One region of the Shinella oryzae genome, then DNA from elsewhere that is predicted to be linked to it. Evidence: predicted binding sites of a transcription regulator. Region 1 holds the regulator's gene; the other holds the start of a gene.

What was found. The regulator LexA, encoded in region 1, represses DNA repair genes until DNA is damaged. The targets are predictions, from matches to a motif close to TGTTCNNNNTGTGTTCNG.
Region 2: a site for LexA is predicted at 1,970-1,987, ahead of K6301_RS09035 (ATP-dependent helicase). Genes of this name have one in related genera too.

The regions. Positions count from the first base shown of each region.
Region 1 covers NZ_CP081987.1:1,308,265-1,312,630, reverse strand. Annotated here, with positions in the region: gene trpC (indole-3-glycerol phosphate synthase TrpC) at 1-145, shown strand, start outside; gene moaC (cyclic pyranopterin monophosphate synthase MoaC) at 145-639, shown strand; gene K6301_RS06560 (molybdopterin molybdotransferase MoeA) at 639-1,862, shown strand; gene lexA (transcriptional repressor LexA) at 1,956-2,678, shown strand; gene K6301_RS06550 (ComEC/Rec2 family competence protein) at 2,871-4,366, opposite strand, start outside.
Region 2 covers NZ_CP081987.1:1,819,808-1,824,173, reverse strand. Annotated here, with positions in the region: gene K6301_RS09035 (ATP-dependent helicase) at 1-1,928, opposite strand, end outside; gene K6301_RS09030 (carboxymuconolactone decarboxylase family protein) at 2,031-2,444, opposite strand; gene K6301_RS09025 (cyclase family protein) at 2,493-3,314, opposite strand; gene K6301_RS09020 (efflux RND transporter periplasmic adaptor subunit) at 3,614-4,366, shown strand, end outside.

The sequences.
Region 1 (4,366 bases):
GTTTACCCATGCCGATTGCCAGCGCCTCGCCAAGGTCGGCATCTCCACCTTCCTCGTCGGCGAAAGCCTGATGCGCAAGGATGACGTGACGGCGGCGACGCGCGACCTGCTGACCGGCTCCGCCGACATGCTGGCGGCGGAATGATGGGCGACGACGCCCGCACGCTCACCCATATCGATGCCGCCGGCGAAGCCCATATGGTCGATGTCGGCGACAAGGCGGAAACGGTGCGGATAGCCGTGGCGGAAGGTTTCGTACGCATGCTGCCCGCCACGCTCGACCTCATTCTCAAGGGCGATGCGAAGAAGGGCGACGTCATCGGCACGGCGCGCCTCGCAGGCATCATGGCCGCCAAGCAGACGTCCAGCCTCATTCCGCTCTGCCACCCGCTGATGCTCAGCAAGGTTTCCGTGGAAATCCGCGAGGACCACGCCCTGCCCGGGCTGCGCATCGAGGCCATGGCCAAGCTCACCGGCCGCACCGGCGTGGAGATGGAGGCGCTGACCGCCGTCAGCGTCGCGTGCCTGACCATCTACGACATGGCAAAGGCGGTCGACCGCGAGATGGAAATCGGCGGCATTCGCCTCGTCGAAAAATCCGGCGGCCGTTCCGGCGACTACAAGCGCAGGGACGGCTGATGTCCCTTCTTCTCGTTGCCGACGCCCTCAACCGCCTGCTGTCCGCGGCCAAGCCGGTGAGGCGGACGGAAAGCGTCCCGCTCCACGACGCCGCTGGACGCGTGCTGGCCGACGATGTCGCCGCCCGCCTCACTCAGCCGCCTTTCGACAATTCGGCGATGGACGGTTATGCCGTCCGCCACGCCGACATCGCGGAGGTCGGATCGGTGCTCAGGGTCGCCGGCCTGTCCTCCGCCGGCCACGCTTTCGACGGCACGGCGGGCCCGGGGGAAGCGGTTCGTATCTTCACCGGTGCGCCGCTGCCGGCCTTCGCCGATACGGTCATCCTTCAGGAAGACACCGAGCTTCTGGAAGACGGCCGCATCCGCACGACGTTCCTCACGCCCAAGGGCCGCCATATCCGCCCGCGGGGGCAGGATTTCACCGACGGCGAGGTTGTGCTGAAGGCCGGCCAGGTGCTGGATGCCGGCCGGCTGACCGTTGCGGCGGCCATGAACCACCCGGACCTGCCCGTCTATTCGCGCCCGCGGGTCGCGATCCTTGCGACGGGCGACGAACTCGTGCCGCCGGGAGAGACGCCCGGTGCAAGCCAGATCATCGCCTCCAACAGCTTCGGCGTCGCGGCCATCGCGCGCGAAGCCGGCGCAGAGGTGATCGATCTGGGCATCGTGAGAGACGACAAGCAGACCATATTGGATGCCGTGCGCCGGGCGCTGGAAATGGACATCGACGTGTTGGTGACGCTCGGCGGCGCATCCGTCGGCGATTTCGATCTCGTTCAGCCCGTGCTCGGCGAGGCCGGCATGGCACTCGATTTCTGGCGCATCGCCATGCGTCCTGGCAAGCCGCTGATGGTCGGCCGCCTCGGCGATATCCAGGTGATCGGCCTGCCCGGCAATCCCGTCTCCAGCCTTGTCTGCTCCTATCTCTATCTGGAACCGCTGGTCCGCAAACTCGCGCGCCTGCCCGCGATGAACCGGGTGCGCCCGGCCGCCGCCGCCGTGCCGCTCAAGCAGAACGACCGCCGGCAGGATTACATTCGTGCGCGACTCGTGCGCGGCCCGGACGGCGGTCTCCTCGTCACGCCTTTCGACAAGCAGGATTCGTCGATGATGAAGATCTTCGCCGAATCCGAAGGGTTGCTGATCCGCCCGCCGCATGCACCGGCAGAGGAGCCCGGCGCGCTCTGCGACGTCCTCGTTCTCAGGGAACCGGCGGCCTGAATGGTATTATTGTGCGCGCAGGCCCTTGCGGAACACATGTGGAACGGATAGTGTCTGTTCTGGATTTGTTTCACGATTCTCGTTGGAGAGGCCATGCTGACGCGCAAACAACAGGAACTGCTCCTGTTCATTCACGAGCGTATGAAGGAATCCGGCATTCCTCCGTCCTTCGACGAGATGAAGGATGCCTTGGATCTCGCCTCGAAGTCGGGCATCCACCGCCTCATCACGGCGCTTGAAGAACGAGGCTTCATCCGCCGCCTGCCGAATCGGGCCCGCGCGCTCGAGGTGATCAAGCTTCCGGAGGCCTATTCGCCAAGCCTCCAGCCGCGCCGCGGATTTTCGCCGTCGGTCATCGAAGGCAGCCTCGGCAAGCAGCCCCCCGCCGTGACGCCATCCAAGCCCGTGGCGCCACAGCCGACCATGTCGTCGTCTGTTTCCGTTCCGGTCATGGGCCGTATCGCCGCCGGCGTTCCGATCTCCGCCATCCAGAACAACACGCACGAGATCACCGTCCCGGCCGAAATGATCGGCAACGGCGATCACTATGCGCTCGAGGTGAAGGGCGATTCGATGATCGAGGCCGGCATTCTCGATGGCGACACGGTCATCATCCGCAACGCCAGCACCGCCAATCCCGGTGAAATCATCGTTGCTCTCGTCGACGACGAAGAGGCGACGCTGAAGCGCTTCCGCCGCAAGGGCGCGTCCATCGCGCTTGAAGCCGCGAACCCGGCCTACGAGACCCGGATCTTCGGGCCCGACCGGGTCAAGATCCAGGGCAAGCTCGTGGGGCTTATCCGCCGGTATCATTGAGACGCATTGGACAAGCATTATAGCGCGTGGTGAGCGTCTTGTCAGTTCAGGACCGCAGCTCGGGTATGATGGAGCTTGGCGGCTAAGGTCTCCCCTCGCTTCGCCCGGTGCTCTGCCGTTAGCGATAGCGTGCGGTCAGGTGGCTTTTTCTACGATCGCTGCAAATCGGGAAGCTTGGCCGCTCGGCTGACTTCATGGCAATTGAAGAGGCGAGCGATCGACCTCCTTGGTCTCAGTCTCTGCCGGCGGCGTTGCGGCTGCCGTTTCGAAAGTGTCGCTGCGCCAGTCATAGGTGCGATGCCTTGACCAGGCGCGCGCCAAGGTTTCCACGGCCGGCATGTCGGTCGCGCCGGCGAGGCTTGCGGTGGGATCGTCGATCGGCGGCGTGATTTCCAAAGCGCCCGTTCGGCGCAGATGACGTGCGGTCACAAGCCTCGCACCCGAGCGGCAGCTGTCGAGCCGCAGGGCGAAGGGTACGACGACGAGATCAGCCGTGTCGCAGGCCGTGCCCAGAAAGGCCGTATCCTCAAGGGTGACGATCGTCCAGCTGCTCGGCGAAACGGCAGCGCAGAAGGCCTTCGCCTCGCAGACGAAGGTATGCGCCTGTCGCGCTGCCGCGATAGCCTCCGTCATCGCGTCCTTCGCCTTCGTCCTGTCCGCCTTGCGGCGCGGTCGTTTCCTGTCGGTCCCGGCAGCGGCTTTCTCCGTCGCCGTCTCCGCCAGCAGCAGGTCGGCGGTCTTTCGCAGTTCCGGCTTGGTCAGGTCGCCGAGCCGCATCGCGCGACGCCATTGGTCGTAGATGAAACCCGGCGGCTTGGCGCGGTTCGTGGCAACCGCATCGCCGCGCAGGATCGCAACCAGACGCCCGTCTTCGGAGATGAGCAGTTCCGGTTTCCCGCGCGTGGACGGCCAAAGGGCCACCAGCGCACCGGCGACAATGAAGACCGTCCCGGCATGCCGCAGCCGCGTGCGCAGGATACAGAGCAGCCCCCCGCCGACACCGATCAGCAGGAAGGCGGACATGGGAATTTTACCGGTGACGATATCCCCGCCCTTCCAGCTCGAAACCCACGACGCCAGCGCGATCATCCATTCGATGCCCTTGCCCATGATGGCAAAGGGAACGGCATCCAGCCCGAAGGGCATGAGCAGGACGGCGATGAGGCCAAAGGGCATGACGATCGCGCTGATCGCCGGCATGGCCAGCAGGTTGCCGGCAAGCCCGTAGGCCGGCACGCGGTGAAAGTGGCCGATGGAGTAGATCAGCGTCGACAGGCTTCCGATCGCCGACGACAGCAGAAGTCCGCCGAAGAAGCGCCCGGCCACGCCGCCGGTCAAGCGCAACGCGCCGCCTTTGCCCTCCTTGCGCACGGGCCGCTCGCGCCACGCCGCATAACCGGCGACGAGGCCGAGCGTTGCGGCGTAGGACATCTGGAAGCCGGGATTGGTGATGGCGGAAGGCGTGACGGCGAGGATGATGATGGCCGACAGCGCCACATTGCGCATACTGATGGCGGAGCGGCCGAAGAGCACGGCGATCAGCATCACGCAGATCATGATCCATGACCGGACGGCCGAGATCGCGCCGCCCGACACGAGAATGTAAAGCGTGACCATGAGGAGTGCACCGCCCGCCGCGATCTTGCGCGTGGGAAATCGTTCGGCAAAGCCCGGTATGAGCGCCATCA
Region 2 (4,366 bases), 510 kb from region 1:
CGTTCCTCCTCCAGCCCCGAGCGGCCGCCCTCATCGAGCGAGCGCTGGTGGGGGAACAGGCCTTCTTCCCAGCCGGGCAGGAAGACGGTCTCGAACTCCAGGCCCTTGGCCGAGTGCAGGGTCATGATCGACACGGCGTCGAGGTCGGCATTCTGCTCGGCATCCATGACCAGCGAGACGTGATCCAGGAAGCCGCGCATGGACTCGAACGCTTCCATCGAGCGGATGAGTTCCTTGAGGTTGTCGAGGCGTCCGGGTCCTTCCGCCGACTTGTCGGCCTGCCACATCGCCGTATAGCCGCTCTCGTCGAGGATCTGCTCGGCAAGCTCGGTATGCGGCATCGTCTCCAGCAGCGATTGCCAGCGGCGGAAATCGGTGACGACATCGAACAGCGCCTTGCGAGCCTTCGGCTTCAGCTCGTCGGTCTCGATGATATCGGCGGCGGCGGCGAGCATGGGGATGTCGCGGGCGCGGGCATAGTCGTGCAGGTTGCGGATCGTCGTGTCGCCGAGGCCGCGCTTGGGCGTGTTGACGATGCGCTCGAAGGCGAGGTCGTCGGACGGCTGGCTGACGAGGCGGAAATAGGCGAGCGCATCGCGGATTTCGAGCCGCTCGTAGAAGCGCGGGCCGCCGATGACGCGGTAGTTGAGGCCGAGCGTGACGAAACGGTCTTCGAATTCGCGCATCTGGAAGGAGGCGCGCACGAGGATGGCCATGTCGTTGAGCTTGTGCTGCTTGCGCTGGAGCTGCTCGATTTCCTCGCCGACGGCGCGGGCCTCTTCCTCCGAATCCCAGGCCGCGTGGACCACCACCTTGTCGTCGTCGGGGTCGTGCCGGTCTGTGAACAGGGTCTTGCCCAGCCGGTCCTCGTTATGGGCGATCAGGTGGCCGGCCGCACCCAGGATATGGGCGGTGGAGCGGTAGTTGCGCTCCAGCTTGATGACCTTGGCGCCGGGAAAATCCTTCTCGAAGCGCAGGATGTTGTCCACCTCGGCACCGCGCCAGCCATAGATGGACTGGTCGTCGTCGCCCACGCAGCAGACGTTCTGCGGCGTGCCCTTCGGGCGCTGGGCGAGCAGGCGCAGCCACATATATTGCGCCGTGTTGGTGTCCTGATACTCGTCGACGAGGATATAGCGGAATTTCTGGTGGTACTCGGCCAGCACGTCCGGATTGGCGCGGAACATGCGGATCGGGTGCAGCAGCAGGTCGCCGAAGTCGCAGGCGTTCAGCGTCTTCAGGCGGTTCTGGTAGGCAATGTAGAGTTCGCGGCCCTTGCCGTTGGCGAAGGCGCGCGCATCGCCTTCCGGGATCTGCGCGGGGTCGAGGCCCTTGTTCTTCCAGCCGTCGATCATGCCGGCGAACTGCTTGGCCGGCCAGCGCTTGTCGTCGATGTTCTCCGCCTGGAGCAACTGTTTGATCAGTCGCACGACATCGTCGGTGTCGAGAATGGAGAAGTCCGAACGAAGGCCGACGAGCTCCGCATGGCGGCGCAGCAGCTTCACGCCGATGGAATGGAAGGTGCCGAGCCACGGCATGCCTTCCACGGCGCCGCCCACGAGCAGGCCGATGCGTTCCTTCATCTCGCGCGCGGCCTTGTTGGTGAAGGTCACCGCGAGAAGCTGGCTCGGATAGGCGCGGCCGGTGGCGAGGATATGGGCGATGCGGGTGGTCAGCACCCGCGTCTTGCCGGTACCGGCGCCGGCGAGCACAAGAACGGGCCCGTCCAGGGTCTCGACGGCTTCGCGCTGTTCCGGGTTGAGGCCGGAGAGATAATCGGGCGCGCGGTTGGCGTCGCGCGCCGCCATGGCGCGCGCGGCGATGCCGAGCCCCGACCCGCCACCCGCTTTCGGGACGGGTGCGGCCGGATTGGGGCCGAGCTGCGGGTCTTCATCGAAGAAGGGAATATCGTCGTAACCGCTCATCATGCGGCTCAATGTAGTGATTCGGGACCGAAAGGCCAGTTTTGCGTTCTGCTTTTATTCCACGGGCAAAAAGATCGAGGCGAATATTGTGGAAAGGGCGGCCCGTCAGGGCTTCGCGGCATCCGCATCGAAAACGCTGTCCACGGGGACCTGCAGGCCCAGAGCGAGCTGGTTCGTCTTGCCGGCCAGGGAAATGATCGAGAGCAGCTCGGCATATTGCGCGTCCGTCATCCCCTTCGCCTTTGCCGCCGCCGTGTGCGAGTGGACGCAGTAGCTGCAACCGTTCGTCACCGAAACGGCGATGTAGAGCATTTCCTTGATGAGGGGGTCGAGTGTCGAGGGCGTCGCCATCACGGTCCTCACTTCGGCCCAGGTCCGTTCCAGGAGGGTGGGATCGAAGGCGAGATAAAGCCACATGTTGTTGATGAAATCCGATTTGCGCGTGGCGCGGATATCATCGAACACCGCCTTCACGCGGTGATCGGCTTCGAGGTTTTCGGCGGGCGTAATGGTGCTCATGACAATTCTCCGGAGGAGGCCGGCGGTGGTGCCGCCGGCCGCATGACATCAGGCTAGGGCGAAGACGCGGGATGGACCGCCGGTACCGCCCCGCACCTTGGGCGCCCCCACGATCAGGGTGGCGCCCTTGGCGGGAAGCTGATCCAGATTGGCGGCTGCTTCAAGCCCCCAGTGACCGGAGGCGAGCCAGGCATAGTGCGTGGCAAAATCCGGTGAGATGCCGTAGTCGAGCGACAGCGTGTCGACGGCGATGCCGACGGCGGTCGAGTTTTCCGCAAGATACTGCACCGCTTCGACGTGGAAGCCGGGGAAGTGCATCTTGCCCTCGCTGTCGGCGTTGCGGAATTTGTCCGTGCCGAGATGCTTGTCCCAGCCGGACAGAAGCGCGACGCAGGCCTTATCCGGCAGGTCGCCATTCGTCGCGATCCAGGCCTTGATATCGTCGGGCGTCAGCTGCGCATCGGCATTCTCGGCGGCCTTCTTACGGATGTCGATGACGGCGAGCGGCACGACGAGGTCGGAAACCGGGATCTCGGCAACCGACTTGCCGTCCTCGGAAAAGTGCAGGGGGGCATCGATATGGGTGCCGGTGTGTTCGTTCACCCGCAGCTCGAACAGATTGAACTTGTGTTCCTTGTAATTGAACTTCTGCTCGCGCCAGAACTGCTGGTCGCCGAAGAAGGTCGGGAATTCCTCGTAGAGTTCGTGCGTAAGGTCGGTCGCTTTCGTCGGTGCCTGTGCAAGGGCGGGGCTGAGCGCACCCGTGCTGGCTACGGCGGCGGTCGCCGCGCCGGCTGCCGCCGCACGGAAGAAGCCCCGGCGCGAAAGCATGCGGTTCTTGACGGATTCGATGACGCAGGCGTCACACATGAGTTTCCCCTCTCGTTTGATGCGTCCCCAAGGATGCGTGCCGGCCACGGACGACAAATTGGCCGGTAGGGACGCTATCACAAGCCGTGCCATGATCCAGATTACGCCATGCTCAAAGAGGCGGCGAACGGGAAACTTTTCTCCCCGGCGTCTTACCGTCCTGTAACGAACCGGCCGGGCAATCTTACAATTCCGTAATGATCGGATTCTTTCATTGCCGGTTCATTTCCAAATCGGGATACTCGCCCTATGTCGCGACGCAACATGTCGCGGTTTGCTTGTCATCGGAGAGAGAGTGCATGCGGGTTTGGAAACAGCTCCTTCTTGGCGTCGGCGTCATTACGGCCGGCGTGCTGCTTTGGGGCCGTTTCGTGCCGGGTGCGAACGGTGTTCTGGAGGCCGCCGGCCTGCCGGAGACGGTGGTCGCTGCGATTGCGCCGGCCGGTGAGGGCAACGGGCAGGCGGGCGGCGAAGGCGGCGGCAGGAGCGGTGGCTTCGGCGGCGGCCCGGCGCTCGTGGTGACCAAGCCCGTCGCCATGGCGCTCGTCAACGACCGGCTGAATGCCATCGGCGACGGCGAGGCGATCCGCTCGGTGACGGTAACGCCCTATGCCACCGGCAACCTGACGGAGGTTCTCGTTCAATCCGGCAGCCGGGTGGAGCAGGGGCAGGTGATCGCCCGCCTCGACAATGACGAGCAGAAGATCGCGGCCGATCAGGCCCGTGTGGCTCGTGAAAGCGCTGCCCAAAAGGTGACGCGCCTGACCAACCTGCGCTCCTCGACCAGCGCGGCCGATCTGCAGGATGCCGAGACCGCGCTGAAGGCCGCGGAGCTGGCCTTGCGCAACGCCGAACTCATGCTCAGCCGGCGCGACATCACCGCGCCCTTCGCCGGCACGGTCGGCATCATCTCGGTCAATCCCGGTGATTACGTCACGACCACGTCCGCCATCGCACGCGTCGACGACCGCTCGAAGATCCTCGTCGATTACTGGGTGCCGGAGCGCTTCGCGACGAACATCCGCGTGGGCGGTGAAGTCACGGCCACCGCC